DNA from 4 places in the Caballeronia eucalypticola genome. Region 3 is predicted to be linked to each of the others. Evidence: predicted binding sites of a transcription regulator. Region 3 holds the regulator's gene; each other region holds the start of a gene.
The links. The regulator FNR, encoded in region 3, switches genes on or off when oxygen is low (the NO sensors DNR and NnrR bind a similar motif). The targets are predictions, from matches to a motif close to TTGATNNNNATCAA.
Positions count from the first base shown of each region.

Region 1 (6,224 bases), on a different contig from region 3:
ATGACACGAAGACAGAAATTGGCAAGCAGATCGGCGATAAATACGGCTTGCTGAATGGCGTGGAAGTGACGGACGACATGTTCGAATCGGACGCATCGATTGTTTTCGAGCAGGCGGAAAACCGTCTCCATACGATCAAGGCTGTTCTCGTCGCCACGCTGGCCGAGTGAGGAGAACGCAATGCTGATGGTGATCGCATTGGGCGGTAACGCGTTGCTCAAGCACGGTGAGGCGGTCAGCGCCGAAGCGCAGCGCAACAACGTGCGGATCGCTGCCGCACAACTCGCGAAGGCAGCGGCCGGCAACGACCTCGTGATCGTGCACGGCAACGGACCACAGGTTGGCATGCTCGCGCTGCAGGCGGGCAGCTTCCCGCTCGACGTCCTCGATGCGGAAACGGAAGGCATGATCGGTTACATGATCGAGCAGGAAATGCGCAACCTGCTGCCTGCGGGACGGGCTTGCGTGAGCTTGCTGAGCATGGTTGAAATGAGCGCGTCCGATCCGGCTTTCGAACACCCCGACAAACCGATCGGGTCCAGGTACGCGGTCGCCGAAGCGGCGGTTGCATCGCAGGGAAAAGGCTGGACCGTGACCGCGCAAGGCGACAAGTTACAGCGTGTCGTACCGAGTCCAAAGCCGGTGCGCATGCTCGAGATAGAGCCTGTACGCTGGTTGCTCGAACACAGTTGTGTGGTGATCTGCGCGGGGTGCGGCGGGATACCGGTAGTCGCCGACGCAGAAGGGCGGCATCGCGGTGTCAAGGCAGTGGTCGACAAGGACCGCAGCGCTGCGATGCTCGCGGCCGAACTGAAGGCGGATCTGTTCGTCATCGCGACTGACGTGCAAGGGGTTTATCTGGACTGGCGCAAGCCGTCGTTGCGCTCGGTCGCCCGTGCGAATCCAGCAGCGCTTGGCGAGCTGGCTTTCTCGGCTGGATCAATGGCGCCAAAAGTCGAAGCCGCGTGCGATTTTGCAAGCCGCACGGGTCGGCGCTCGGTCATTGGTGCGTTGAGCGACATCGAGGCAATGATCGCCGGCAATGCCGGGACATCGATCGATGCAACGGCGGCCGGCATTGAAGAGGCCGTAGCTACGCAGCCGTCTTGATGAGCGGCTTGACCTCGGCACCGGGCAGATCACGTCCGGCGATCGCAAGCGCGAGCGGCGGATTCAGGCTGTCGACCATTGTCTTCCATCAATCCTCAATAAGAAAATGCGGCATCGGCCCAACGAAAACTTCGACACGTTCGACTTGACGCAGATCAACTCTGCCGAAGCAGATACCGCTACGGTCTTTTTAAGTCGCTGTTCCACGGGCAAGCCATAACGGCCGCGACGCGTGGGCTCGTGGTTCTAGCCCCTGACGCTCTCACGAAAAACATCACCCTCGGCGCCGAGTCATTCGGGTTTTGAAGAAGACTCTCGCATTGATTCGTACACGCCGCTGTAAGGCAAGCATACTGACCTGAAGGATTTTCATGGACACTCGCTCCAGGACTGTTTCCACCGGCAACCCCATGCTCCCGCAGCAACCGGTCGCCCACTCTGCCGCGGACGCTTTTCGCGTGCTGGACTACACGAAGGAAGCAGCGATTGCTCGTTTCACGGGTGGTCTGTCCCCTGCCGCGCAATCACTGGCTTTTGCCGACTGGTTCATCCATCTCACGTCGGCGCCCGGAAAAAGGGCAGAGCTGGTATCGCTAGCCGCCGCGAATGCAGGGCAGATTGGTGACTACGTGTTTCGCAGTCTGACGGGTCACGCTGCCGCGCCACTTGCGGAGCCCGCACCCGGAGACCACCGCTTTCGCGCTGAGCTCTGGCAGACCGAGCCTTATCGACTTTTGCAGCAAACGTTCCTGCTGACCGAACAATGGTGGCAGGCCGCGACTCGTGACGTGCCGGGCACGACGAAACATCACGAAAACGTCGCGGGTTTCGGCGCACGTCAATTGCTCGACATGGTTTCGCCGACGAATTCGCCGTTCACCAACCCTGAGGTTGTACGGCGAACCCAGGCCACGCTGGGCGCCAATCTTTTGCAGGGCGCGTGCAACTTGCTCGAAGACGCGCGACGCGAGGCGAACGGCCAGCCTCCCGCCGGCGTCGATCAGTTCAAGATCGGCGTTACGCTCGCGGTGACGCCTGGCAAGGTGGTCTTTCGCAACCATCTGATTGAGCTCATTCAGTACAGTCCCACGACAGAAAAGGTCTTCGCAGAGCCGATCCTGATCGTGCCTGCATGGATCATGAAGTACTACATACTGGATCTCTCACCGCACAACTCGCTGATCCGCTTCCTGGTCGGCCAGGGCTACACGGTGTTCTGCATTTCGTGGCGCAACGTGGGCGCAGAAGACCGGGACCTGAGTCTTGAGGATTACCGCACGTCCGGTGTCATGTCCGCGCTTGATACCATCGCCGAAATCGTGCCGGACCAGCGAGTCCATGCGGCGGGTTATTGCCTCGGCGGCACACTGTTGTCAATAGCCGCAGCGGCGATGGCGGGTGTCGGCGACGAACGGCTCGCATCCGTATCGCTCCTTGCCGCACAAACGGATTTCACGGAACCCGGCGCGCTGCAATTGTTCATCGACGACAGCGAGGTCTACTTCATCGAAAGCATGATGTGGTCGAAGGGCTATCTTGATACCAGCCAGATGTCGGGCGCGTTTCAGATGCTGGAGTCGAACGACCTGATCTGGTCGCATGTCATTCACGACTACATGCTGGGCGATCGCACGCCCATGTTCGACCTGATGGCGTGGGACGCCGATTCGACCCGCATGCCGTACAGGATGCACTCGGAGTATTTGCGCAAGTTATTCCTCGACAACGACCTCGCGTCGAGCCGGTATCAAGTCGACGGACGGCCCAACTCGCTGCGCAACATCCGCGCGCCAATGTTCGTGGTCGGCACCGATCGCGACCATATCGCGCCGTGGCGCTCGGTCTACAAGATCCACTACCTGTCCAGCACGGAGATCACGTTCGTGCTGACGAGCGGCGGCCACAATGCCGGCATCGTCAGCGAACCGGGTCACGCGAACCGGCAGTTCAGGATTGAATACGCAGCGGCGGCGGATCTTCGCGCCGGCCCGGAGGAATGGATCGCTGCAGTTGAGCCGCGCGACGGTTCATGGTGGACAGCATGGACCGCCTGGCTCGCCGGCCGTTCGGCGAAGGAGCTCGTCGCACCACCACACATGGGGCTCGCTGCTGAAGAACCCGTGACCCTCGTCGATGCACCCGGCACCTACCTAGTTCAGGACTGAGAGCGACCCATGGATGACAACCTCCTTCACAACCGCACCTTCGACGAACTGACGATCGGCGAGTCGGCCTCGCTCGTACGCACCGCCGGGCTCGACGATATCCAATTGTTTGCAGCCATGTCGGGCGATGTCAATCCCGCCAACGTCGATGCGGCTTTCGCCGCTCACGACATGTTCGGTCATGTCGTCGTGCAGGGCATGTGGACGGCGGGGCTCATCTCTGCGTTGCTGGGCACGAGACTGCCCGGACCGGGCACGATATATCTCGACCAGAACCTGCAGTTCCGCCATCCGGTCGTACCTGGCGATGTCGTGACTGCGACGGTGAGCGTCAAGGAAAAACGCACGGACAAACGGATCGTGCTGCTCGATACGCGTTGCACCAACCAGCGGGGCGACGTGGTCCTGATCGGCCTGGCAACGGTGATTGCGCCGGCCGAGACTATCGTATGGCCGCGGATCGCCCCTCCAAATGTCTCGGCGCGAAGCCACGGTCGCTATGACGCTTTTATCCGCGAAGCCCAGGCCATGCCTTCCCTGCGCACGGCGATCGTGCACCCGTGCTCCGCGGAGGCGATCAAGGCCGCGATCGAGGCCCGCAACGAAGGGATGATCGATCCCGTGCTGATCGGCCCGGAAGCGAAGATTCGTGCGGCCGCCGAACTGGCGCAAGTGAGCCTCGCCGGAGTGACGATCGAGGCGGTCGAACACAGCCATGCAGCCGCTGCGCGCGCCGTCGAAATGGGCGCGGCGGGGAAGGTCGCAGCCCTTATGAAGGGCAGCCTGGAAACGGACGAATTGCTCGCGGCGATCGTGAGTTCGGCGTCCGGCCTTCGAACCGGGCGGCGCATCAGCCATGTCTACGCGATGGACGTGCCCGCCTATCCCAAGCCCTTGTTCATCACCGATGCCGCTGTCAATGTCACGCCCTCACTAGAACAGAAGCGCGATATCTGCCAGAACACGATCGACCTGCTGCATCTGCTCGGCATCGAGCAGCCGCGAGTCGCTGTGCTCGCCGCGGTGGAACTCGTTAATCCGCGCATGCAGACCACGCTCGACGCGGCCGCGCTCACCGTGATGGCTGCACGCGGCCAGATTAGCGGCGCGATTGTCGACGGCCCGCTTGCCTTCGATAACGCCATCAGCGTGGCAGCGGCCACGACGAAGGGGATCGTCTCGCCGGTTGCGGGGCAGGCGGACATCCTGTTGGTACCCGACCTGGAGGCGGGCAACATGCTTGCCAAGCAATTGATGTACTTTGGCGGAGCCGATGCCGCCGGGCTGGTACTCGGCGCGCGCCTGCCGATCATCCTGACCAGCCGCTCTGACAGCCTGCGCGTGCGGCTGGCGTCGGTTGCGCTGGCCAGGATAGTCGCGCAACGCACGCTGCTCAGCATGTCGTTGCCATCATGAGCGCTCCGCTGTTGCTGACCTTCAACCCCGGCTCATCGTCGATCAAGATCGGGCTGTTCAGCGTCTCGTCCAATGGCGCGACGAGGATTGGCCAAGGCATGATCGACTTCCGGCACGCGCCGCTGTCGCTGCGTCTGGAGAACGATGGCGTCGTTCACGACATCGGGTTGAAGGCAGTCGTCACAGAAAACTTGCACGAAGTGCTGGACGAAACGCTCAATTGGTTTGCGACGCACTTTTCGCTGACGGATCTGGTCTCGGTGGGGCATCGCGTCGTGCATGGCGGTGACACTTTCTCCGGACCGGTTGCCATCACCGATGAAACGCTTGCCGTGATTGTCCAGCTCACGCCGCTCGCACCGTTGCATCAGCCGCAAAGCGTGCGGCTGATTCGTGCGATTCGACACCTTCGGCCTCACCTCGTGCAGTCGGCCTCATTCGACACCGCGTTTCATCGCACGCAAACGGATCTCGTGCGCCGCTTCGCTCTGCCGCGCCATTTCTTCGATACCGGTGTCAAACGTTACGGCTTTCATGGTCTCTCGTATCGCTTTATAACCGGCGCGCTCGCGCGTCAGTTTCCTCAGCTTGCCCATAGCAAGTTGATCGCGGCACACCTTGGCAGCGGCGCGAGCCTGTGCGCGATGAACGCAGGCGAAAGCCGCGACACCAGCATGGGATTTTCGACCCTTGACGGCATTCCCATGGCCACGCGCTGCGGCGCGCTCGATGCGGGCGTCGTTCTTCATTTACTGCAGCAGCAAGGCTTGAGCGCAGCAGCGATTGAAAAGATCCTGTACGAACAGTCCGGCTTGCTCGGCGTTTCGGGCATCAGTGCAGACAGCCGCGAACTCGCGGCCAGTACGCGGCCAGAAGCGCGTGAAGCGCTCGAGCTCTTCGCGTTTCGAATCGCAGGCGAAGCAGCTCGGCTCGCGACCACGCTCGGTGGCCTGGACTGCCTTGTATTCACCGCCGGGATCGGCGAACACCAGCCTGAGGTCCGTGCTGCGGTATGCGGGCGTCTCGCGTGGATCGGCGTCGAACTGGACGACCACGCGAACGCCGCCAATGCGACCATTATCAGCGCTGCTGGCAGCCGCGTGACCGTGTTGGTGCTCGCGACCGACGAGGAGCAGATCATCGCGGACGAAGCTATTTCCATTCTTCATGACCCGGGAGCAACAGCATGAATGGCATCATCGATCTATCCGGAAAACGTGGTCTGGTCGTTGGCATTGCTAATGAACACAGCATCGCCGCAGGATGTGCTCACAAGTTCCGCGAGCCCGGCGCCGATCTCGCGATCACCTACCTTAACGAAAAAGCCGAACCGTACGTGCGCGCTGTCGCCGAGACGCTGCCGGCCGCCCTCATCATGGCGTGCGACGTGAGCGTGCCGGGTCAGCTCGAAGCCGTCTTCGAGCGCATCAAGCGGGAATGGGGAAAGCTCGACTTCGTGCTTCATTCGATCGCCTTCGCGCCCGGTGCCGATCTTCACGCGAGCCTTGTCGATTGCTCGGCCGAGGGCTTCGC
Region 1 covers NZ_JBLKRU010000010.1:214,326-220,549, forward strand. The annotation lists gene ACMX25_RS14700 (ornithine carbamoyltransferase) at 1-170, shown strand, start outside; gene ACMX25_RS14705 (carbamate kinase) at 181-1,110, shown strand; gene ACMX25_RS14710 (PHA/PHB synthase family protein) at 1,482-3,275, shown strand; gene ACMX25_RS14715 (bifunctional enoyl-CoA hydratase/phosphate acetyltransferase) at 3,285-4,691, shown strand; gene ACMX25_RS14720 (acetate/propionate family kinase) at 4,688-5,881, shown strand; gene fabI (enoyl-ACP reductase FabI) at 5,890-6,224, shown strand, end outside.
Region 1: ACMX25_RS14710 (PHA/PHB synthase family protein) is a predicted target of FNR. The motif match lies at 1,256-1,269, and genes of this name have one in related genera.

Region 2 (8,417 bases), on a different contig from region 3:
GCAAGCAAGGACGCATTCACCTGGAAAGGCAGCAGCTCCTCGATTCGTTCGCCCCATTTTTCGAACGGCTCACCCATCGATACCCAGACGTCGGTATAGATGAAATCGACACCCTTCACCGCTTCCGCCGGTGTTTCCGTTAGCGTCAAACGACCTCCGCTAGCCGCGGCAAACGTACGGCATTGCGCGATCAGGTCATCGTGCGGCCACAATCGGCGCGGTGCACACAGGCGTATGTCCATGCCGAGCTTCGTGCCCACGATCATCAACGAATTGCCCGTGTTGTTATCGGCATCGCCTATATAGCAGTAGCTGATTTCATGGATGGGCTTGTTGCTGAATTCGTGCATGGTCAGCACGTCGGCGAGCATCTGCGTCGGGTGGAACTCGTCAGTGAGCCCGTTGTACACGGGTACCCCTGCGTACTTGGCGAGTTCATCCACGATCTCCTGCCCGTAGCCCCGGTATTCGATCGCGTCGTACATGCGGCCAAGTACGCGGGCGGTATCTTTCATCGACTCCTTATGAACGATCTGGGACGCGCCCGGATCGATATAGGTGACATGGACACCCTGATCATGAGCCGCAACTTCGAATGCGCATCGCGTACGAGTCGAGGTCTTTTCGAAGATCAGCGCAATGTTCTTGCCCACCAGCCGCGCGATTTCCGTGCCGGCGTATTTGGCGCGTTTGAGATCTCGCGACAGGTCGAGCAGGTAGCGAATCTGACGTGGCGTGTATTCGATCAGCGTCAGGAAACTGCGGTTATGTACATTGAAAGCGCCGCCGCCGATCATCGAGGCGATCACAACGCCCGTAAGAAGCGGCAAGCTCAGCTTGCGGCCTCCGGGTTGAGCGGCAGGTTGAGCAATGACCGTATCGGCGGCAACGGGCTTGAGCGGCAAACTGCTATGCGTCTGGTCCGTGAGTGTTTTCTCCCTGCTGCTGGTGTGCCGGCGGTGTTACGTCTGTGCGTCTGCCAAGGCTCTTCGACGTTTAACCTGTTTCAGCATAGGGACCGCATCGCCCCGCTCGTTGATCTGTATCAACCCCGGTTTAAGTGGGACCGCTACCTTTCAAAGCGGTGCCTTCCTGCCCGTCGGTCAACATCGTTCGACACAATCTCAACGAGGGTGATTCCATGCAACGTGCGTACACGGGCGGCACGGCCAAGCCGTTCTTCTCCGAAGACAGCAAGTTCTATCTGGTGGGAGGCGGCATTGCATCGCTGGCCGCGGCCGCGTTCCTGATCCGCGATGCCGATGTTCCGGGCCGCAATATCACGATCCTCGAAGCGCTTGGCGTGGCAGGCGGAAGTCTGGACGCAGCGGGCTCGGCGCAAGAAGGTTATGTACTGCCGGGCGGCCGCATGCTCGAGAGCAAGTACGTATGTACGTTTGACCTGTTTTCATCGATCCCTACGCTCGATGAAAGCAAGACGGTCACGCAGGAAATCCTGGACTGGAATGAAACGATGAAGACTTCGTCGAAGTCTCGTCTGGTACGCGACGGCCACCGGATCAACAAACCCGAGTTCGGGCTCACTGAACGAGACATCCTCACGCTCGAACGCCTCGCGATCGAACCGGAGCACCTGCTCGGCCGCAGCCGTATAGCGGACCACTTCTCCCCTGCCTTCTTCAAGACCCACTTCTGGCTGATGTGGTGCACGACCTTCGCATTCCAGCCGTGGCATAGCGCGGTTGAATTCAAGCGCTACCTGCTGCGCTTCGTGCACATGGTGTCGGGGTTCAACCAGTTGCACGGGATCATGCGCACGGTCTACAACCAATACGACTCGATGGTCCGGCCGCTGAGCAAATGGCTCGACGACCGTGGTGTCCAGTTCCAGTTCGGCACGCGTGTGAGTGATCTGGTGCTCAACGAAGCCAATGGCGAAACGCGCGTGGAGGGAATCGTCTGCGAGCGCAAGGGGCGTAGCGTTTCGATCCCCGTCGGGCCGCGCGATGCGGTGATCGTCACGCTGGGTTCAATGACCGAAGGCTCGACGCTCGGCGGTATGGATCGCGCCGCCGTGCTGAACAGTAAGGTTGTCGTGATCGATCCACGCGAAGAGTTTGGCGCATCGTTCGAGGTACCTGGCATCACGCTGTCGCGCGGCATGCCCGACGATGTCATCGCCGAACTGCAAATTGATGTTCATACCGCGATTGTCGGGCTGACCCATGATCCGAAGCTCGATGACATGGCCTTGATGGAAGCGTTGAAATCACCTGCTTTCTATGTGGGCGCGCTGGGCAGCCGCATCAACACCGAAAAACGCAAGGAACGTCTGCTGGAATTCGATCTGACACGTGCTCAGGTCGACCGGTTGCAGGGACCGACGGGCCTCTTCATCGGCTCGCGCACGCCGGCGGAGATGGCGATCTCCATTCTCGCGGAGATAACCGCCGCCAAATATCAGGTGCCGGTCTTGCAGCGCCGATCGATTCCAGAGCCGCAATTAAGTGTTCAGGCGAAATTGATTTGAAATTTGATGCCGTATGCACCGAGCAGGCTGCGGACTTCGTCGTCGATAGTTTCCTTCGTCCAGGTGACGAAGTTACGCCAATGGTATTTGGCCTGCTTCCAGACGATCTCGATGAGATTGAGTTCGGGACTGTATGGCGGCAGATAGAACAGTTGCATGCGATGCTCGCGTAGCCAGCGCTCATGCACTTCAGGATCAATTGCATGATGGATCGAAGCGTTGTCCAGTACCACCACAGTCGGACGCTCATCGCCCTGCAGGGCGATCTGCTCGAGGAACTCAATGACAGCGCCGCCTTTGATAGATGAGCTCGTGACATGGTGAGTCAACGCGTTGGCTCCGAAGTCGAGGGCGCCGAGCACCGAGCGCCTGCAATGCAAGCGTGGTTCGACACGATGAGGCAGGCCGCGCGGTGACCACGCTCTTTGCACCGGAGGCGAGGCGGCAAAGCCCGCTTCATCGAAATAGACCAGGCGTACTGCGTTGGCGCGAGCGGCACATTGCAGTTTTCCCAGGGTGGCGGATTTCATCTCAAAGTCTTCCTGGTTGCGCTTTTTTTGAGCGAGAAACGGTTGCGCTTGAAGGAAAAGCCTTCTCGCCGAAGGGCGACCGACAAGGTTTCCAGCGCGCACGGCATTGGCTCGCCATGCACGACTTCAATGTGTCTTGCGATTTGCCCCAGCGTCATGGACTCCGTGCGTGCGACTTCCGTCGCAGTGGCCAGCATGCCTTCGGATAGCGCGCGGGGACGACCGCCTTTATGCCCCGTGAGCAAGCCGCAAACCCCTTGCTCTCGCCACGCGTGCGCCCAGTTGTAAACGGATTGGCCGCTCACGCCAAGCTTGGAGGCTATCTCGGTCAACTTGACCCTGCGTCCGAGCAACAGCACGCCTGCGGCCCGGGTGCGAGCGTCGCGATGTTTGTGATTCACGCACAGCTGTTGCAACGTCTGATCCTCGGCTTCGGTCAGTTCTACGACACACTTCATCGGTACCCCGGCGTAATGGCGACGCCGAAAGTTAACAAAATTCAAACGCGTTTACCAGCAACACTTAATAGAGCGCGCGCGTTGCATCGACTCGCTTTCAACTGCATAGCAGAGGCTACGATCGCGGCGTGCGGCAGACTCGATCACTCGGCGTTGAACGCCGATGACGGACTTGTCACCAGATAGGTTAGCCCGTGCAACTCGCCTACAACACGCTGGCGCAACTCACATGTCGCGCGCGGATGCGTCATCAGCGCCCAATAAGCGCCAGCCGTATCGCCGCTTCGGTGCACCGCACTCCACAGTTGACGCAACTCATGTTCATTGCGCGCCGTTTCGAAGCGCCAGATTTCCGTCTTGTAACGATTGTCCAATACCTCCTGCAGAGCGTCGGCACCCGGGCCGCCTTCGGCGGCGATCTGTAGCGCGGCATGATGCACCTCGAAGTCGCTCGCCTCACGGAAGTCGAACGCCGAAAAGCGCACAACGATGTCGCGTAGATCGGCGTTGGCAAGACAGGTGCCGATCACCGAACAGTGCATATATGAATCGAGGTCGGCCAGCCGCGCGCGCTGGCCGTCGCTGCCGGGCACGTGCTCAGATGCATCCTGTTTCATGTACTCCGCAGTGAGCGGCTGGGCACGAACAAATGGTTGAACACGCATAGGACTTCTCGCTTCAGATGACCGAGGTGAACCGGAGCATGACACCGTAATATATATCCGGATATAGCGATTTGTACAGACTCCGTAATAGCGCCACGTGGCCCGGGCGATCTTGCTTATCCTTAGTTCAGACGCGGGATTTTCGCGGCGCTGTTGGCGCAGCAAGACTACACAAGTTCGGATGGCGTTGACCGAGGCCCCTCAATCCCGAGAGGGAAATCCGTGGAATGACCGCTCGCTGGCTCAGGTGGCTGTGGTGTGGTCATCCCGTTCTCGAACAACGCTACGCCAATCCGTAATGGGTATGTTCGCACCGTAATGTCGCGTTTCCGGCACCGTGTTGGGGAGTTTTAAGCAGAGGCTAAAGAAGTTCTTAAACTGGTCGATAGCGTGATTGGGGGCCGACTTCAAACCTGACCTGGGTCCGAGGTTCCCGCACGGAGAAACGCAGTGAAACGTCTCGTTTACGGCGCCCGGTGCGAACGCTTCGCAGTCGAGCGGCAGCACCCATGAAACGCAACCTGTTATTCCGGTTCCTCGCGCGCCTTCGCGTCGGCCGCAAGCTGTTGCTGATCTATCTGCTCGACCTGAGCGCGGTGCTGTACATCAGCGGCATCCTGATCCACGAGAAGTACATCGCGATTGACTTCTCCGACAAGGAGCTGATCGGCAATGCCTACGTCGCGGCTGCGCATGACGCGCTCATCGACTTTGCACTTGCGGGGGCCGGACAGCATCAGACGACCGATCGATTGCAACGGACGGCGAACCAGCTGACCGACGCGGAGCGCCGCTATGGCGCGAACATGCAGAGCGCCGAACTCAATGCCCGCGTGCTCGCCTCGCTTGCGGCCAGTGCGATGCCGCAAGCCAGCGCCGCGACAGTGGACGGTGGCCTTGAAGCGACACGCGAACTGGTGACGCGGGTCGGCAACCAGTCGAACCTGATTCTAGACCCGGACCTCGACAGCTACTATTCGATGTCGCTGTCGATCCTGCGCTATCCAGAGCTGCTTGGCGACATCAACCGAATCGGCCGGCACCTGCACGATGCCGGCGCGAGCCGTCGCGCCAAACCGATGAGCCGTGACGAGATGCGCACCCGCTACCTCGTGCTCGAAGGGCAGCTCGACGCAGTATTGCAGGGGCTGCGTTCCGACTATGCCGAAGCGTCGGCCGCGAACGCCCTGCTCGCAGGTACGATTGGGCCGCCGGTCGAGCGCATGCTCGCCGCGATCGACGCGTATCGCCGTGTGGCCGGCGCCGCGGTCGATGCCGGCTCGGCTGTGGACACGCTTGCCGCGCTCGATGGCGCGCAACAGCGCGTGGTGGCGAGCGTGAGCGACGCGTGGAGTGTGACCGGCAATCAGCTCGAAAGACTGCTGCGTGAGCGCGTGCGCGGCCTCTTTGAGCGGATGTGGCTGCATCTCGGCACAGCGCTATTTCTGCTGTGCGCGATCCTGAGCATGGTGTACTTCGTCGCACAGCAGATCTCGCGGCCACTGCGCCAGCTCGCGCGCGTGATGGACACGGTGCGGCGCACGGGCGACCATTCGCTGCGTGCCAGTTGGCATAGCCAGGACGAGATCGGCCAGCTCGTGCGTGGCTTCAACGACATGCTCGCGCAGCTCGACCGCGAGCGCGACGTGCAGAAGGAACTCGCGGCGACAGCGCGCGCGTCGGCCGCGCAGCATGCGCTCGTCGAGGCGACCCCCGTGCCGATGGTCGTCACGGCGATCCCCGGGCACGAGGTGCTGCACGTGAACAAGCCCGCACTTTACTGGCTGAATGGCTGCACGGTCGACCCGTGGGCCTTCGGTCTCGACTCCGAGGTTCGCGCGCGTTTCTTCCAGCAACTCTCCGATCGCGAGGCAGTCGACGAATTCGAGGTGCACTGGAAAGCCGCCAGCGAACCCACCTGGGCCATGTTGTCAGCGCGGCGCTTCAACTTCCAGGGACGTGACGCCGTGTTGACCGCATTCACGCCGATCAACCAGATCAAGCTGATGGAGCAACGCCTCGAGCTGTGGGGCAAGGTATTCGAGGCGTCATCCGAGGCGATCCTGATTCTCGATGCACAGCGACGGCTCGTGACTGCCAACGCGTCGTTCTATCGTGCGACGGGGTATCGTGCCGACGACGTGGCGGGCCGGGAACCCGCTTTTCTCTTCGGCGCGCAGGAGCATGACGACATTTTCCCGACCGTTATCGATTCCGTCGATCGCTTGAGCGCATGGCATGGCGAAGCGCACGTGCGGCGGCGCGCGGGCAGCGACTATCCGGCGTGGCTGATGCTGAGCGCGGTACGCGATCGACGCGCAAACGTGTCTCACTACATCTGTACGCTGATCGACATCACGGACCGCAAGAAGAGCGAGGCGCGCATCCAGTTCCTTGCCGAGCACGACGTGCTGACGGAGCTGCCGAACCGCGAGCTGTTCGTGAAGCGCCTTGCCATCGCGCTCGGCAACGCGCGCCGCACGGAGCAGCGCATCGCAGTGCTGTTCATCGATCTCGACCGCTTCAAGAACGTCAACGATTCGCTGGGCCATCACATCGGCGACAACCTCCTGCGCTCAGTCTCGCGGCGCCTGTTGCAGGCCGTGCGCAGCAAAGACACGGTTAGCCGCCTCGGAGGCGACGAATTCACCGTGATCCTGAACGGCGTCAGCAACGCGGCTGATGTCATGCGCACGATCGATGAGCGTTTGCTGCCGCTGGCGCGCCAGCCGCACGAACTCGACGGCCACACGCTACAGGTGTCGTGCAGCGTCGGCGTGGCACTTTTCCCCGACGACGGCGAGGACATCGAGACGCTGATGCAGAATGCCGATGCAGCGATGTACCAAGCGAAGGGGGCGGGACGCAATCTTGTCAAGTTCTTCACGCCCGACATGGCCGAACGCGCCCGCTACCGGTTGACACTCGAAGCGTGCCTGCGCACCGCCATCGCGACGCACGAGTTCCGGCTCGAGTACCAGCCGTGCGTCGATGCGCACACGGGCGCACTGGTAGCCGTCGAAGGGTTGCTGCGCTGGAACAGCCCGCAGATCGGCAAGGTGTCGCCCGCGCAGTTCATTCCGGTCGCGGAAGATACGCGGCTCATCATTCCGATCGGCGCGTGGGTGATAGAAGAAGCATGCCGGCAGGTCGCCGCGTGGGATGCGGAGGGACTGATGCCGGTGCGCGTCTCGATCAACGTGTCAGCGATCCAGCTGAGCGGGCCGGACCTGATCGGGACGCTCGCTGACAGTCTCGCGCGGCATCGCGTCGACCCGTGGCGTCTCGAACTTGAGATCACCGAGACCGTCCTGATAGATAACGCGGAGAACTATCTGGCCACGATCAACGCGATCCGCGCGCTCGGGGTCAAGCTATCGCTCGACGATTTCGGCACCGGTTACTCAAGCCTCAGCTATCTGAACCGCTTTCCGCTTGACCGGCTCAAGATCGATCGTGCGTTCGTGCTCGACATGCTCGACGCCCCCGCGGATCTCGCCATCATCCGGGCGATCATCGAGCTTGGCCACGAACTGGGCCTGAGCGTGGTCGCCGAGGGTGTCGAGAGCGAGCATCAGGCCCGCATCTTACGTACGATCGGTTGCGACGAGCTGCAAGGCTTCCTGTTCTCGAAGGCATTGTCGCCCGCCGATTTGTGGTCCTGGACCCACGCGCGAGGCGGCGTGAACGGCTCGCCCCGCGTCGCGGCAGCCGTACCGGCTCGCGAGGATAGCGGTTACGATCCGTTGATAGCGGTTGGAGAGTCGATGAACGATACGTAACGGAATCTTTGATACGGCGGCCACGCCCTGCTATATCGCGTTCGAAGATGACGCTAAATAGAAATGTCGTGTTTGGGCAAGATAGGATGAGTAATTTCCCCGTCAGTGCACTTCGATTTCCTCGACCTCACGCACGCCGATCAAATCGCAAAGCATGTCGCGATAAGCAGCAAACTCGACGGTCGACATGCGCGACAACGAAATCGTGATCAGTTCCTGCTGTTCGTTGTCGCCGTCCTCGCTTACGCGGATCTGTCTGATACGAGGCCCGTCGTCACCGAATACACGGCACAACACCGGCAGCGTGATCGCCCCCCGATCCACTTGAAGGCGCAGCTCCCGACGCAGCTTGCCTTTCGTGCGCAACTGGCGCGCCATCGGTTTGACCCACGTGAGCGTCGTCAGGATGATCACTGTTGCCGCCAGCGCCAACACATAGAGCCCGCCACCCGCCGCGAGCCCGATCCCTGCGACGGCCCAGACACTTGCCG
Region 2 covers NZ_JBLKRU010000010.1:205,859-214,275, reverse strand. The annotation lists gene ACMX25_RS14700 (ornithine carbamoyltransferase) at 1-797, opposite strand, end outside; gene ACMX25_RS14695 (oleate hydratase) at 1,142-2,491, shown strand; gene ACMX25_RS14690 (IS630 family transposase) at 2,473-3,021, opposite strand; gene ACMX25_RS14685 (helix-turn-helix domain-containing protein) at 3,018-3,479, opposite strand; gene ACMX25_RS14680 (hypothetical protein) at 3,623-4,096, opposite strand; gene ACMX25_RS14675 (EAL domain-containing protein) at 4,654-7,926, shown strand; gene ACMX25_RS14670 (MgtC/SapB family protein) at 8,029-8,417, opposite strand, start outside.
Region 2: ACMX25_RS14695 (oleate hydratase) is a predicted target of FNR. The motif match lies at 1,036-1,049, and genes of this name have one in related genera.

Region 3 (8,417 bases):
CGACGCAACCGTCGCCTCGATGCGCCGGATCGCCGCCGATCTACGCCCCGTGATGCTCGACGACCTGGGCCTGGTTCCGGCTATCGACTGGCTGGCGATCGACTTTACGAACCGCTACGGTATTGACGTCGAGCGGCAGATCGACGCGCGCCACACCATTTTCAGCCGCGACGGCGCGACTGCCGTGTTCCGGATCGTGCAGGAAGCGCTGACCAATGTGGCGCGCCACGCGCAAGCTACCCGTGTCGACCTGGCGTTGTACCTGGAAGGCGACCGCTGCATCCTGCGCATTGCCGACGACGGCATCGGCGCGCATGAGCGTGTCGACGCCGGGCGCAAGTCGTTTGGTCTTATCGGCATTCGCGAGCGGGCGCACGGGCTGGACGGGTCGGTGTCGATCGAATCGGGCATCGGACGCGGGTTCGCCGTGACCGTGACGTTCCCGCTGGCGACCTTGCAACAGGACGAGCCTTTCTCCGACAATCCGGAAAACACCGAGGAAGAACCGCTGCAATGACCCGAGTATTGATCGCCGATGACCACGCGCTCGTGCGCGACGGCCTGCGCCATATCCTGCGCAGCGCGAGCGGCCTGGAAGTCGCTGGCGAAGCCAGCGATGGCACCACCACCATGGCAATGATCCGCGCCACGCCCGCGGACGTGCTGGTCCTCGACTTGTCGATGCCCGGCAGGAACGGCGTCGAATTGCTCAAGCAGATCAAGGACGAGAAACCGGCGCTGCGTATTTTGGTCCTGACCATGCACGCCGAACAGCAGTACGCGGTGCGCGCGTTCAAGGCGGGGGCGTCGGGTTATTTGACCAAGGAAAGCGCGAGCGCCGAGCTGGTCACGGCCGTGAGCAAGGTCGCGGCGGGCGGTGTGTACGTCAGCCTCGCGATGGCCGAGCGGCTCGCGCAAAGCCTGAATGAACCCGCAGACGACTTGCCGCACCGGCGGCTTTCCGACCGCGAATTCGAGGTGTTCCGGCGCATCGCAGCCGGTGAAACGATCACGCAGATCGCTCAGGCGCTGTCGGTGAGCGCCAAGACGGTCAGCACGTACAAGACCCGCATCCTCGAAAAAATGCAGATGCCGCACGACACCGCGCTGGTCCGCTACGCCATGCGCCACAAGCTGTTCGACGACGACTGCGACGACTGATACGCCGAATACCTCTGGGTCTTCACGCTCGCAAAAGGCGTGTAGTCCAATCCCTACAGCCCTTCCCAAACCCCTACGTCATGTCTGGCCGCTTGCCGATTTTATTTTGAGATAGCCCCGACCATACTTCGAGGCATGAACTCAAACGGTTGCGCGCCATGCTGAAGATCTTCCTTATCGATGACTCCGGCCTTGTGCGCCGCCGCCTCTCTGCGCTGATCGACGCGCTGGCTGGCGTGGTGGTCGTGGGCGAGTCCGAAGAAGCGGATACAGCGCTCGGGTGTATCCGCATGACGCGCGCGGATCTGGTGATCGTCGACCCGCATCTGGCCGCGGGCAACGGCATGGCGATCGTTGCGGCGCTGGGGCGTGCCGAGCCGCCTGTTGTGACCATTGTGTTGACCAATCATTCGGGGCCGGCGTTTCGTGCTGCATGCCAGCGCGCCGGCGCGAGCTATTTCTTCGACAAGACCAGCGAGTACGAACTCGCCCGCGACACCATCGTGCGACTGGCCAACGAGCACCGTCCCGAGCCGACGCCCTGCGAGCCGGCATGACTGTCTTCTACTCGCCTCGACTGCAATCCTCGCATCTTGTCCGTTCATCTATTCAGTGATCGTCCGACTCTTCTGGAGACAGGCATGACCTCAGCTACCGCTTATGCGTCCACTTACGCGCCCGCTGCTTCAACGGCTGCGATTCCCCTTGCTTATCTGGCGCGCTCCGCCATCACGAGCCCGCCACCACCGGCCACGCGTGCGGACACGAACTGCTCCGCGTGTTCGTTGCATTCCATCTGCATGCCGGCTCACCTGAGCGCGACGGAGCTGGCGCGGCTCGATGCCATTGTGTGCTCCACGCGGGTCGTACGGCGTGGCGAGACGCTCTACCGTGCCGGCGATAAATTCAAAAGCATCTACGCCGTGCGTGTCGGATGTTTCAAGACGGTCATTACGCATCGCGATGGCCACGAGCAAGTCACGGGCTTTCATATCGCAGGCGAGCCGCTTGGACTTGATGGCGTTTGCTCCGATGAACAGAATTGTGATGCGATCGCGCTCGAAGACAGCAAGGTGTGTGTGATTCCGTTCGACTTGCTCGAGGATCTTTGCCACGACGTGAAGGCCATGCAGCAGCATGTGCATCGGATGATGAGCGGCGAGATCGTGCGTGAATCCGGTCTCATGATGATGCTTGGCACCATGACTGCGCAGCAGCGTGTGGCTGCGTTCCTGCTCAATCTGTCGTCGAGGATGAAGACGCGGGGTTACTCTTCCGCCGAATTCAATTTGCGGATGACGCGTGAAGAGATTGGCAGCTATCTCGGGTTGAAACTTGAGACCGTCAGCCGGATGTTTTCGAAGCTGCAGCATGCCGGGGTTATCGATACGAACGGCAAGCAGGTGCACATTCTCGACAGCGAGAAGCTTGCGGGTGTTTGACTGAGGCCCAAGCGAAGCGAACGGACATGCCTATTGAGTATCTGCGAGGTTTCACGCGGCCGCAGCGCACCGATCAAAATAACCGGCGCCTTGGGCGCTGGCTGGCGTTTATTGCGGGCGCGGCCAATGCGGGCGGTTTCCTTGCTGTTGGTCAGTACACCTCGCATATGTCGGGGATCGTATCGGCACTCGCCGATAACCTCGCGGCAAGCGACTTCGGCCTGATTGTTGCGGGATTGAGTTCACTCGCGGCGTTCATGACGGGCGCGGCGACCTCCGCGATCATGATCAATTGGGGCCGGCGCCGGCGGGCGCAAAGCGAATACGCATTGCCGTTGATGCTGGAAGCCGTGCTGCTGCTTGTGTTTGGGCTGCTTGGCTCGAACCTGGAAAACAACCGGTTTCTGTTCGTGCCCGCCACTGTAGGGTTGTTGTGCTACGTGATGGGGTTGCAGAATGCAATCATTACGAAGATATCCAAAGCCGAGATCCGCACTACGCATATGACCGGCATTGTCACGGATATTGGCATTGAGATTGGCAAGCTTTTTTACTGGAATGTGTCGGAGGCCGGGCCTGGTGTTAATGCAGTCAGGGCGGATCGGTCCAGGCTGCGGTTGCTGGCTTCGCTGCTTGGCATGTTCTTTATTGGCGGTCTTGCTGGCGCGTTGGGTTTCAAGTATGTGGGGTTTATATCGACGCTGCCGTTGTCGGCGATGCTGGTTGTGTTGGCTGTCGTGCCGTTGGTGGATGATTTAGTCGGGCAGAGGAGGTGAAATCGTGGCGCGGATTTGATCGCTTGAATGGGTATAGGGAGTTGGTGGGTGGGGTAGGTTCTGGCGTTAGCGGTCTGAGTCATTGCCGGGTTGCTGCTTTCCAGGTCTTCGCGGGTTATACGTTAGCTGATTTCTTTATCACTATTAGCCACTGCGCGTGGCGGCGCGTCATTTCTTTGTCCAAAGCGACAAAGAAACGAAGCAAAGAAAACGCTTTCACCGCTCTACCCTAAGTGTCCACAGCGTGCAGTCCCATTCATGGGTGCCCCAAAAGCACGGTGCTCGCCAGAGCTTAGGATGTTTGAAACCCTCCTTCTCGCGAATCCTGACAGTAAAACGCTTCGCCCCGTACGCTCTCGGGCAAGCACTAACGACTGAACCCGCCCAAGGAGCGCCCCGCGCTATCCGCGGAAAACCAACCTCCAAACTTATATGCATGCCGAACCATCTTTTAAACCACCAAGAAATGGATCTGCAGAATGCATAAAGCATAACCCGGCAAATAACATTGCAAACTGATAGATAACCCGCGAAGCACCACAGCGGCAAATAAGGGTGGGGCGGTGCGGGTTTCTATGGCGAGGGGGCTTGCCCGAGAGCGTACGGGGCGAAGCGTTTTACTGTCAGGATTCGCGAGAAGGAGGGTTTCACACATCCGTGGCTCTGGCGAGCACCGTGCTTTTGGGGTACCCATGAAATGGAACTGCACGCTGTGGACACTTAATTTTTAGAGAGGTGAAAGCGTTTTCTTTGCTTCGTTTCTTTGTCGCTTTGGACAAAGAAATGACGCGCCGCCACGCGCAGTGGCTAATAGTGATAAAGAGATCAGCTAGCACATAACCCGCGAAGACCTGGAAAGCAGCAACCCGGCAATGCACCCGACCGCTAACGCAGAACCCGCGCAACCTGGCACTGCCCCTGACCGCTATCGCCCCTCTTCCCTTGATACAGATCAATCATCCGATTGCCCCTCCCGATACAGTTGACTCTCGCCATCACTATTGATCGCGCACGGCGGCCCGACCCGCGAACAACGCGATACACGCCTTTCAGTTGCAAGAAAGAACACCCCCTCCAAAGGCAAGCAAATTGAACACTCGACCCGCGGTCGCATCCACCGAAAACCATCCCTTGACGGATGGCGTGGAGAACGCGAGTCCGAGTGAACGCGCCCAAGGCCGCGTAGTCGCAGTACGAGGCGCAATCGTGGATGTCGCGTTCGACCACACCGCGTTACCGCTCATCGAAGAATCTCTGTCCATCTTCACGGATCGCGGACCACCGATCATCGCTGAAGTACAAGCTCACCTCGACGAACACACAGTCCGCGCACTCGCGCTCCAATCCACCGACGGGCTGAATCGCGGCACAGCCGTGCGTGCCTCCGGCGGGCCGATCCTCGTGCCGGTAGGTGAAGCCATGCTAGGTCGTCTGATCGATGTCACCGGCACGCCGGGAGACCGCGGCGCCCCCTTCGCCGACGACGTCCCGCGCCGCCCGATTCATCGCGCCCCACCGCCGTTTGCATCGCAGAGCGCAGCCACCGAGATCTTCTGGACCGGGATCAAGGTCATCGACTTACTGACCCCGCTTGCACAAGGCGGCAAGGCCGCCACCTTCGGCGGCGCCGGCGTCGGCAAGACCGTGCTCGTGATGGAGCTCATCCACGCAATGGTCGAACGCTACAAAGGCATCTCGGTCTTCGCCGGGGTCGGCGAACGGTCGAGGGAAGGCCACGAGATGCTGCTCGACATGCGCAACTCCGGCGTGCTGCCGCGGACGGTATTGGTCTACGGCCAGATGAACGAACCGCCGGGCGCACGCTGGCGAGTGCCGCTGACGGCGCTCACCGTCGCGGAATATTTTCGCGACGAACGCCACCAGAACGTGCTCCTGCTAATGGACAACGTCTTCCGGTTTGTCCAGGCAGGTGCCGAGGTCTCTGGCCTGCTTGGACGGCTGCCCTCGCGGGTCGGCTATCAGCCAACGCTCGCAAGCGAAGTGGCCGCGCTGCAGGAGCGCATTGTGTCGGTCGGCGGTGTATCGGTGACCGCGATCGAGGCTGTCTATGTTCCGGCAGATGACTTCACCGACCCCGCCGTGACGACCATCGCGGCGCATGTGGACAGCATGATCGTCCTGTCGCGTTCGATGGCCGCCGAGGGCATGTATCCCGCCATCGATCCCATCGCTTCGTCGTCCATCCTGCTCGATCCGGCCTTCGTCGGCGACGAGCACGCAGCGGTTGCCATTGAGGTACGCAAGACCATCGAACATTATCGGGAACTGCAGGACGTCATCTCGCTGCTCGGAGTCGAGGAACTGGGCGTGGACGATCGCCGCATCGTTGGACGGGCTCGCCGGCTGCAGCGCTTCCTGAGCCAGCCGTTCACCGTCACGGAGGCGTTCACGGGCGTGCCCGGCCGCTCAGTGGCGGTCGCCGATACGATCGCCGGCTGCAAGGCAATCCTCACCGGCGATTGCGACAACTGGCAGGAAAGCTCGCTCTACATGATCGGCACACTCGATGAAGCCCGTGCTCGCGAAGCGGCCTCGGCAACGGCAACGGCGGCCAAGACCGGGCCTGTTGCGGAACAGGTCGAATCATGAGCGCGCTCCTGCACCTGGTCATCGCCACGCCGTCGCGCGTGCTGTTCGACAGCATGGAGGTCGCAGCGCTGCGTGCCGAAGACGCCACGGGCAGCTTCGGCATTTTGCCGGGCCACGCGGCGTTCCTGACCGTGCTCGCGCCGTCCGTTCTCCGATGGCACGCCGCCGACGGCATCGAACAATTTTGCGCGGTAAAGGAAGGCGTGCTGCGCGTATCGGGCGGACACGAAGTATCGATTGCATGCCGTGAAGGTGTGATGGGCACGAGCGGCGTGTCGCTCGAAGTACTCGAGGCGCAAGTCCATGCCGCGCGCGCAGCGCAGCTCGACGCAGTGCGTCGTGCGCGCGTGGATGAAACCCGTCTTCATGCGCAAGCCGTTCGCCAGTTGCTCCGATATCTGCGCCCAAGCGCCGGATCGGCCGATGGAGCAGGGCCGTGACTCAAGCCTCACCTGGCGATATCGACCCAAAGCGCAACGACGACAGCATGGCGCATGCCGCGCGGCAAGCCGTGCAACGCGAACGCGAGTTGCGGGAAGAGCCGGAACCATCGCTTGGCGTGCGTCTCGGCCAGATCGGCATTCTTGGCTGGACCATCGTCGTGCCAACGCTGCTTGGGCTTGTCATCGGCCATTGGCTCGATCGGCACTTCAACACCGGCGTGTTTTTCTCGGCGCCGCTACTCATGGCAGGCGCAGCCGTTGGATTATGGTCCGCATGGAAATGGATGCATCGGCAAACCCGGAGAGATCGGCAATGACTTATCACTTACCGCTCGCAGCCCAGATCGCAATTGGTGTGAGCGTCGGGCTTGCGGCTGGCGCAATCCACTTCTCGACCCTGCGCTGGAACGTCCGGCTGCTGATCTCCGGCACGCCGGCCAAGGCTATCGGCCTGCAACTCCTACGTCTCGCGGGCGTGGTCGTTCTCTTCGGTGTCCTGGCTAAACTTGGCGTGTGGCCACTGTTATGCGGCGCGGCCGGTTTGCTGTTGGCGCGCAGCGTCATCTTGCGACGCGTACAGGTCAGCACGCCATGATCGCCTCGCCTCTCGTCACTGCCACGCTGTTCCATATCGGGCCCATCGATGTATCGTCACCGGTAGTAGCAACATGGGTCATCATGGCCCTGCTAGCCGGGGGCGCCGCCTGGTACACGCGCCGCTTGTCGCTCACGCCATCGAAAATGCAGACGGTGCTCGAGCTGGTGGTCAGCACCATGGACGACCAGATTCGCGACACCATGCAAGCCGAGCCCGAGCGATATCGTTCATTGGTCGGCACGCTCTTCCTGTTCATCCTGGTCAGCAACTGGTCTTCCCTGCTGCCCGGTGTCGAACCGCCGACCGCGCACGTGGAAACCGACGCCGCGCTGGCCCTCATCGTGTTCTTCGCAACCATTTTCTACGGCATTCGCACGCGCGGTCTGGGCCGTTATCTCGCCACGTTTGCCGAACCCACCTGGATCATGATCCCGCTCAACGTGGTCGAGCAGATCACGCGAACGTTCTCGCTGGTCGTGCGTCTGTTTGGGAACGTGATGAGCGGGGTCTTCGTGGTGGGCATCGTGCTATCGCTCGCCGGACTGCTCGTCCCCATTCCGCTGATGGCGCTCGACCTGCTTACCGGCGCAGTGCAGGCGTATATCTTCACGGTTCTCGCGATGGTCTTCATAGGCGCCGCGCTAGCCGAAACTTCCACAAAGACTTCCAGCAAAGAGGCAGGCCAGCAATGAACAATCTGATCCAGGTAGTGAGCATTCTCGCCGCAGCGCTCGCGGTCTCGTTCGGTGCAATCGGGCCCGCGCTTGGCGAAGGCCGCGCGGTCGCCGCCGCCATGGACGCGCTCGCGCGGCAGCCGGAATCGGCCGGCACGATCTCGCGCACGCTGTTCGTCGGCCTGGCGATGATCGAGACCATGGCGATCTACTGTCTGGTCATCGCCCTGCTCGTGCTGTTCGCCAATCCGTTCGTGAAGTGAGTGCGCACTGATCATGCATATCGACTGGTGGACCCTCCTGCTGCAGACCGTCAACGCGCTGGTGCTCGTGTGGCTGCTGGCGCGCTTTCTGTTCCGGCCGGTGGCGAAAATCGTGGCGGAGCGCCAGCATGCAGCCGCAGCGCTCATGGCCGATGCCGCCGCAGCCAAAGCTGCGGCCATCGTTGAACAGCAGAAGGCCACCGCTGAGTGTGCTGAACTTGCCGCGCAACGCACGCATCTGCTGGAAGCGGCGACGGCCGAAGCCGCGCAGCTCAAGACGTCGCTTGCGAACGCGGCCCGCTCCGAGGCGGACCAGATGCGCACGGCCGCGCAAACCGCCATCGATGCCAGCCGGCGCGAGGCCGCGTCAGCCGACTCCGATCGCGCATCGCAATTCGCACTCGATATCACCGCGCGGCTACTCGACCGCCTGCCCGCCGAGGCGCGGAT
Region 3 covers NZ_JBLKRU010000009.1:96,995-105,411, forward strand. The annotation lists partial or broken gene ACMX25_RS13135 (PAS domain-containing sensor histidine kinase) at 1-517, shown strand, start outside; gene ACMX25_RS13140 (response regulator) at 514-1,161, shown strand; gene ACMX25_RS13145 (response regulator) at 1,320-1,718, shown strand; gene fnr (fumarate/nitrate reduction transcriptional regulator Fnr) at 1,803-2,603, shown strand; gene ACMX25_RS13155 (YoaK family protein) at 2,630-3,379, shown strand; gene atpD (F0F1 ATP synthase subunit beta) at 4,511-5,989, shown strand; gene ACMX25_RS13165 (F0F1 ATP synthase subunit epsilon) at 5,986-6,429, shown strand; gene ACMX25_RS13170 (AtpZ/AtpI family protein) at 6,426-6,749, shown strand; gene ACMX25_RS13175 (N-ATPase subunit AtpR) at 6,746-7,027, shown strand; gene ACMX25_RS13180 (F0F1 ATP synthase subunit A) at 7,024-7,722, shown strand; gene ACMX25_RS13185 (F0F1 ATP synthase subunit C) at 7,719-7,967, shown strand; gene ACMX25_RS13190 (F0F1 ATP synthase subunit B family protein) at 7,981-8,417, shown strand, end outside.

Region 4 (8,417 bases), on a different contig from region 3:
TTCGCAATCCCGCCGACTTGCGCGATCTGGTTGGAACCGTGGTTGAGGCAACGTCTGAGCAAGTTTCCCTCGCGCTGAGTAACGCCGTCGCCGCCGCGCCGATCTGGCAATCGACACCTGTCGATGAACGCGCCGATTGCCTCGCCCGCGCAGCCGATCTGCTCGAAGCTCAGATGCATACGCTGATGGGTCTCGTCGTGCGCGAAGCAGGGAAATCGCTGGCGAATGCGGTCTCGGAGATTCGCGAGGCTATCGACTTTTTGCGTTATTACTCGGCGCAAATCCGCAGCGAGTTTTCCAACGATACCCATCGTCCGCTCGGCCCCGTGGTCTGCATCAGCCCGTGGAACTTCCCGCTCGCGATCTTCATGGGACAAGTGGCGGCCGCGCTCGCTGCTGGTAATACGGTGCTCGCGAAGCCGGCTGAACAAACGCCGTTGATCGCGGCGCAAGCGGTGCGCATCCTGCGCGAGGCCGGCGTGCCGCCGGGCGCGGTCCAACTGCTGCCGGGCAATGGTGAAACCGTGGGCGCGGCGCTGGTCGCCGATCCGCGCACGCGTGCCGTGATGTTCACCGGTTCCACGGAAGTCGCACGTTTGATCAACAAGACGTTGTCGGAACGGCTCGATCCGGATGGCCGGCCGATTCCGCTGATCGCGGAGACAGGCGGACAGAATTCGATGATCGTCGATTCATCGGCGCTGGCTGAGCAAGTGGTCGCGGACGTGTTGCAATCGTCGTTCGATTCCGCCGGTCAACGTTGCTCCGCGCTGCGCGTGTTGTGCCTGCAGGACGACGTCGCGGATCGCACGCTTGAAATGCTGACCGGCGCCATGCGGCAACTCGCGATGGGCAATCCCGATCGTCTTTCCACCGATGTCGGCCCGGTGATCGATGCCGAAGCGAAGCAGAGCATCGACGCGCATATTGCATCGATGCGCGAGAAGGGTCGCAACGTCGTGCAATTGCCCATGCCCGAAGGCTGCGCGCAAGGCACGTTCGTGCCGCCGACACTGATCGAAGTTGATTCCATCGATGAGCTGAAGCGCGAGGTCTTCGGTCCCGTACTTCACGTAGTGCGGTATCGCCGGGCACATCTTGATAAACTGCTCGACCAAATTAAAGCGACGGGCTACGGGCTGACGCTGGGCATCCATACGCGTATCGATGAAACCATCGCGCACGTCGTCAGCCGCGCTCACGTGGGCAACATCTACGTGAACCGCAACGTGATCGGCGCGGTGGTCGGCGTGCAGCCGTTCGGCGGCGAAGGGTTGTCGGGCACGGGACCGAAAGCGGGTGGCGCGCTGTACTTGCAGCGGCTGCTTGCCAAGCGTCCCACGGGCTTGCCGAAATCGCTGGAAAGCGCGTTGATCGTGGATCAGACGGCCGCGAACGAAACGCCGGCTGCGTTGACCGCGTTTCGCGATTGGGCGATCGCCGAACGCGATCCGCAAACGGCGGCACGTTGCGAAGGCCATCTGCAACACGTGATGGCCGGTGCGACCGCCGTGCTGGCCGGCCCGACCGGCGAGCGCAACACCTACACGCTCGGCGCACGCGGAACGGTTCTTTGCGTGGCATCGACGGCAAGCGGCGCTCGCGCGCAACTCGCCGCTGTGCTCGCCACGGGCAATAAAGCGCTGTTTTCCGGCGCGGCGGGCGAACAACTCGTGGCGGCGTTGCCGGCATCGATCAAGCCGTATGCATCGACGCGCAAGAGCCAGGACGCGGCCTTCGATGCAGTCTTGTTCGAAGGCGACAGCGACGAATTGATGGCGTTGGTGAAGGACGTCGCGAAACGCCCGGGACCGATTGTTTCGGTGCAGGGCGTGCCGGCGGGAGCCTTCGCTGACGACGCCCACGATGGCGAGCAGGAATACGCGCTCGAACGGTTGCTGACGGAACGCTCGGTGAGCGTGAACACGGCGGCCGCGGGCGGCAATGCGAATTTGATGACGATCGGCTGAGCTGTTATCAGCGTGGCGGTTGGCTCAAACAAACGGCAGCAGGCACGGCGATCCCGGCACACGCTGCCACTTACATGGGAATCAGGAGAGTTTATGGATTACACGATGAAGAAGCTGGCAGCAGCAATGTTGGTCGCAGGTCTGTCGGTTGCTGCAACAGCTCAGGCGCAAACTGCTGAAGACGTGAAGGTAGGATTCGCCGGCCCGATGACCGGCGCGCAAGCGCACTACGGCAAGGATTTCCAGAACGGCGTGGTGCTCGCAGTCGAAGATTTCAACGCAACGAAGCCCGTGATTGGCGGCAAGCCGGTTCGCATCGTGCTCGATTCCGCCGATGACCAGGCCGACCCGCGCACCGGCACGACCGTCGCGCAGAAGCTCGTTGACGACAACGTCAAGGGCATGCTCGGCCACTTCAACTCGGGCACGACGATCCCCGCTTCGCGCATCTACGCGAACGCCGGCATTCCCGAAATCGCGATGGCAACCGCGCCGGAATATACGACGCAAGGTTACAAGACCGCATTCCGCATGATGACCTCCGACACGCAGCAAGGCTCGGTGGCTGGCGAGTTCGCGGTGAAGACGCTGAAGATGAAGAAGATTGCGATTGTCGATGACCGCACGGCTTATGGCCAAGGTCTCGCCGACCAGTTCGAGAAGGCTGCGAAGGCATCGGGCGCGACCATCGTGGATCGTGAATACGCTAACGACAAGGCCGTCGACTTCAAGGCAATTCTGACGAAGATCAAGTCGTTGAATCCGGATCTGGTCTACTACGGCGGCGCCGATTCGCAAGCCGGCCCGATGGTCAAGCAGATGAAGACGCTGGGCATGCGCGCGCCGTTGATGGCGGGCGAAATGGTCAAGACCGATACGTTCCTGAAGATCGCAGGCAATGCAGCCGACGGCACGGTGGCGTCGCTGGCTGGTTTGCCGCTCGATGAAATGCCGGGTGGCGCGGCTTATGTTGCGAAGTACAAGGCGCGTTTCAATGAGGACGTGCAAACGTACTCGCCGTACGCGTACGACGGCGCAATGGCCATGTTCACGGCAATGAAGACGGCGAGCTCGACGGACCCGGCGAAGTATCTGCCGCTGCTTGCTAAAACCGACATGGCTGGTGTGACGTCGAAGCAGCTCGCGTATGACTCGAAGGGCGATTTGAAGAACGGCGGCATCACGCTGTACAAGGTCGTCGATGGCAAGTGGACGACGCTGCAAAGCGTGGGTGGGAAGTAATAGTTTTCCCGCTTTAGTTCAAGGAAACCCCGCATGCGCTCCGCGCTGCGGGGTTTTTGCCTTGTGCGCTCTGCTTTGCGCAGACTAGAGAATACTCATCGCTTTCATGAGCCAGGCAGGGGACTCTATGCTGTCCAGCATGTTCTTCAACGCCAGCCCTAATTCCGTATTGCCTTCGATCCGCAACTTGCGCTGAAAGAACAGGGTGTCGGGGTCTTCTTCGCGACGCAGCAGTTTCAGATAGTCCGCTGCGCACGCTCGAAAACTGACGTCGGCGGCTTCATGCGCGCGAGCCGGACAAAAGCGTCCGTTACGAAGGCAAACTGCCGCCTGCTTGCCGAGATCGTCGATGCGAACGCATACGGTCTTGCCATCCAATAGGGATAGATCCTTGGGAAGCGCGTTGGCGCGACGGGCCATTTCCAGCGTGATTGCCATTGCGTCCGACCAGCATCGTTTTGGAAGATACGGCGCGATACGCGCGAGAAGTGGTAATGGCGAGGGGAATTTAGACGCAAACATTTGCAGCGTTCTCCATTTGAATACCGGGCTGACCTTGCCAATAACCGTTGCACAGCGAGATAGGGGCATACGCAGCCAGTTCCGCGTAGTCGATTGCCTTGCCCGCGATGCACTCGCGATGGAGCTCGACAATGCGCCCGGTATGCTCCCGTTGCGGGCTGAGCCGAATCCCGGTGACGCCCATCGCGGCCATGGCGGCCCAATGCGGAAGTAGCGATTGCGTAGCGGCCGACGGAGTCTGGATACCGTTGATGGTCAAAAATGCCTGACCTTCACGTGTTTTAAGATCGAGACCATCCGGAAACTCAAGGCAGCGGTACTCGCAATCGTCTTTTTTCAGATTGAAATGGCGAGCGGTAAAGCATCGTGCCGATAACGCCAAGGGTAGGCGGCCCCATGAGAACACTTCGGTCTCCATGCCGGGCGGGGCATCCTGGAGGACGGCCGCCAGCCTGTCTTGTGCCATTTCCACCGGCGGAACCCAGCGCATGGCGCCTTGCCGTGCAAACAAGGCGAGTGTGGTGGCGTTATAGATATTCAGCGTCGTGCCAGCAACCCAGCGCCTGTCGTTCAGCAGACGTACCGCGCCCAGGTCGTTAGCCTCCACAATGAATTCGCCGTTTTCTGTGAAGCGGCGCAGCGCCCTGAGTTCGTTCTCCGACTCGAGCAACGCCTGACAGGACAACACCACCTCCTTGCCGGCATCGCGCAGATCACGGGCAACGGCGAGCCAGTCGTCTGTGCGCAGTTCCCGCCGGCGACTGCACACCACTTCACCGAGATACACTGTATCGACCGGCCATGACGTGACTTCGGCATAGAACTTCATGACTTCATCGCGCGTCCAGAAGTACAGCAATGGACCCAGTGTCAGTTTCATCGTTCGTGCTCCTGTCATTTCCACGGTCTCGAGTAAGCGCCCAATGTTGCCTGCTGGCCTTCAGACACCTTCCCCAACGATTGCCGCCATGCCGGTTTCACATGGAAGCGCGGCCCTCCGGCCGTTGCTCCATCGATGGCGGCACGCAGCGTGCGCGTCACTTCGCCGACATAAGCCGGGCTCCGTTGCCGCCCTTCCACCTTAATGGCGGAAACACCGATCCGGAGCAGTTCGGGCAGCAGTTCCAGCACATTGAGGCTGGTGGGTTCTTCAAGCGCGTAGTAGATGTCGTTGTTGACCTGGAAGCGGCCTTTGCACAGCGTTGGATGGCCGGCCGGCTCGTCCTGCCCATATTCGTCGATCAAGATGCCCGACAAGCGCGCCTGCGTGCCGTTAGCCGTTTCCTGCCAGCGCACGGCTTTAGCCGGCGAGCATACGCCGGCCGTGTTGGGTGACTCCCCCGTGGCATAGCTCGACAGCAGGCAGCGGCCTTCCACCATGACGCACAGACTCCCAAAACCGAAGACTTCGACTTGCACGGGAGTGTTGGCAATAACGTGTTTGACTTGCGCCAGCGTCAAAACGCGCGGCAGCACAACCCGTTCGATGCCGAACAGGTCGCGGCACAAGTTGATGGCTTCGTAATTGGTCGCCGAGCCCTGGACAGACAGGTGCCGGCGCAGGTGCGGATGCGTGCGCGCAGCGTAATCAAGCAGGCCCATGTCGGCCATGATCACGGCATCAATGCCAAGATCCGCTGCCATGTCCACGGCTTGGTGCCAGCGTTTTTCCTCTCCGGCTTGCGGGAAGGTATTGATCGCCATCAGAACCCGGCGATGACGCGCGTGAGCGTAGCGGATACCTTCGCGCGCGGTATCGATATCAAAATTCAGGCCGGCGAAATTGCGCGCATTGGTGGCGTCTTTCAGACCCATATAGACGGCGTCGGCACCATGATCGACCGCGGTTTTCAGCGCCGGCAGATTGCCGGCAGGGCACACCAGTTCGGGCTTTTGCATGTACAGAATCCATTGTTTCGCGGAAGCCTACGAGCATGTGGCTGTTGAGCGCTACACGGCTTGTCGTCGATCAATGGATATTTCACTTGAGAACCGGGGGTGCCAATTTTGATCGCAGATTCGATGTGAATTCAGCTTTTCCGAATGGAGTCGTGTCTTCCTACGGATGTTCTGTCACGAATGCTTTATGACCGACACACTTTGTCGTGGGTATCGAGTCGACTCCCGGATTGACTCGATACCCCGGTTCCGGCGACAGTACAGCGCGTTCAAGTTTCTACGCGCTGAAATCCTCTTCCCAGTATTCATTCTCCCGGCGTGCGTCGCTGCCTCGCGCTTCTTCGGTTTTCCTTAGTTCTACGCGACGAATTTTCCCAGAGATCGTCTTCGGCAATTCATAGAACTCGATGCGTCGAATGCGCTTGTAAGCGGCGAGTTTCTGCGCGGCGAACTTCAGGATTTCACCGGCGGTTTCCCTGGTTGGTTCATAACCGTTGCGCAACGCGACGAATGCTTTCGGCACCGATAGCCGCAGCGGATCCGGACTCGGCACAACCGCCGCTTCACCGACCGCCGGATGTTCGATCAACACGCTCTCCAGTTCGAACGGACTGATGCGGTAATCCGCTGCCTTGAAGACATCGTCGGAGCGGCCTACGTAGGTGAAGTAACCATCGTCATCGATAGACGCTACATCGCCCGTCCGATAATGCCCGCCGCGCATTGCGTCCTGCGTCTTCGACGGATCGTCCACGTAGCCGTCCATCAAACCAAGCGGCTTGGGGTCGAGGATCAGCGCGAGTTCGCCTTCCTGGGCGGGATTGTCGTCGTGATCGAGCAGCGTGATCCGGTAGCCGGGTAATGGCCTGCCCATCGAACCTGGTTTCATCGGTTGACCCGGCGAATTCGCGATTTGCGCGGTAGTTTCGGTCTGGCCGAAACCATCGCGTAACGTGAGGTTCCAGGCCTTTTTTACGCGCTCGATAATCTCCGGATTCAACGGCTCGCCGGCGCCAACGACTTCGCGCAAGTGCACCTTATACGCCGATAAATCTTCCTGGATCATCATGCGCCAGACGGTCGGCGGCGCGCACAGCGTAGTGATCTGGTGCTCGACGAGCGCCTCCAGCGTGGCCTTTGCGCTGAAGCGTGACGTGTTGTGGATGAACACGGTCGCGCCCGCATTCCACGGGGCGAAGACGCAACTCCACGCGTGTTTCGCCCAGCCCGGCGAGCTGATGTTGAGATGGACATCGCCAGGTTTCAAGCCGATCCAGTACATGGTCGACAGATGCCCCACCGGGTAGCTCTGGTGACTATGCAGCACCAGCTTCGGACGGCTAGTGGTGCCGCTCGTGAAATACAGCAGCAGCGGATCGGTCGCGAGCGTCCTGCCTTCGGGCTCGAACGAAGGACTTTCGTTGAAGGCATCGGCGAAATTCAACCAGCCTTCGGGCAACGTCGCTTTCTGCGGGATAGTGACGGCGATGCGAGTTTTGTTTGCATCGATGGAATCGAACTTCGCGGTTTCACTCGATGCCACGATCACATGCTTCACTTCGCCTCGCGTCATGCGGTCGGCTATGTCGGCCGGCGTCAGCAACATGGTCGCCGGAATGGTGACGGCGCCGAGTTTCATGGCGGCGAGCATGGTCTCCCACAGCGCCGGCTGGTTCGGCAGCATCAGCAAGATCCGGTCGCCTCGCTCGACACCTTGCTGCCTCAGCCAGTTGGCCAACTGATTCGATCTCGCCGACAACTCCGCGAACGAGAGCTTCGTCTCGTCTCCGTTCTCCTCGACCACCCACAGCGCCGGCGCAAGGTTGCTGCGTGCGTATTCATCGAACCAGTCGAGCGCCCAGTTGAACTCCATGAGTTCGGGCCACGCGAAGTCTTTGTACGCGGTGGCGTAGTCGTCGCGATGACGTAACAGGAAGTCTCGTGCCTGCAGGAATGCTTGCGATGCCATGGTCTTGCGTCTCCTGGATTGTGTTCGCTTTTGCGCGGGTCTTTGTGAAACCCCCTTGTTCGCGAATATGCATCGCCGCCACGGTGAGCGGCTGGCGTTTATTTTTGCCGCAATTTCTCTCCCTGCTCTCTCACTTGATCCAACGTTGCCGCCGGGGTGCTCGCATCTTGCGGAATCCTTATTTCTATCACTGACGGCAATCCCGTTTTCACCGCGCGCTCGAATGCCGGCATGAATTGCGCCGTCGATTCCACGAGTTCTCCGTGCGCGCCAAATGCACGCGCGTAGGCGGTGAAGTCGGGGTTCGTCAGCGCCGTGCCGTGCACGCGGTTCGGATAGTGGCGTTCCTGATGCATCCGGATCGTGCCGTATTGCTGGTTGTTCACGACCACGAAAATCACCGCGAGCTTGTACTGCATTGCCGTCGCCAATTCCTGGCTCGACATCATGAAACATCCATCGCCCGCAAACGCCACCACGACGCGCTCCGGATACAACGACTTCGCCGCGATGGCCGCAGGCACGCCGTAACCCATCGCGCCGCTAGTCGGCGCGACCTGCGACCGGAAGTGCCGATACGCATAGTGCCGATGCAACCACGTCGCGTAATTCCCCGCACCGTTCGTCACGATGGCATCGGCGGGAAGATGTTCGCTGAGTTGCTCCATGATCTCGCCGAGCTGGACATCGCCGAGCATGGGCCGAGGTTTGCGCCACGCGAGATACGCGTCATGCGCCGCTTCAATCGCGCCGCTCCACGGAATGGCTGCGGGGGGCTTGAGCGCTACGAGCGCCGAGACCATTTCCGGCATGCC
Region 4 covers NZ_JBLKRU010000001.1:305,310-313,726, forward strand. The annotation lists gene putA (trifunctional transcriptional regulator/proline dehydrogenase/L-glutamate gamma-semialdehyde dehydrogenase) at 1-1,970, shown strand, start outside; gene ACMX25_RS01425 (branched-chain amino acid ABC transporter substrate-binding protein) at 2,064-3,212, shown strand; gene ubiT (ubiquinone anaerobic biosynthesis accessory factor UbiT) at 3,297-3,803, opposite strand; gene ACMX25_RS01435 (U32 family peptidase) at 3,721-4,614, opposite strand; gene ubiU (ubiquinone anaerobic biosynthesis protein UbiU) at 4,629-5,633, opposite strand; gene ACMX25_RS01445 (AMP-binding protein) at 5,911-7,602, opposite strand; gene ACMX25_RS01450 (thiamine pyrophosphate-binding protein) at 7,701-8,417, opposite strand, start outside.
Region 4: ubiU (ubiquinone anaerobic biosynthesis protein UbiU) is a predicted target of FNR. The motif match lies at 5,694-5,707, and genes of this name have one in related genera.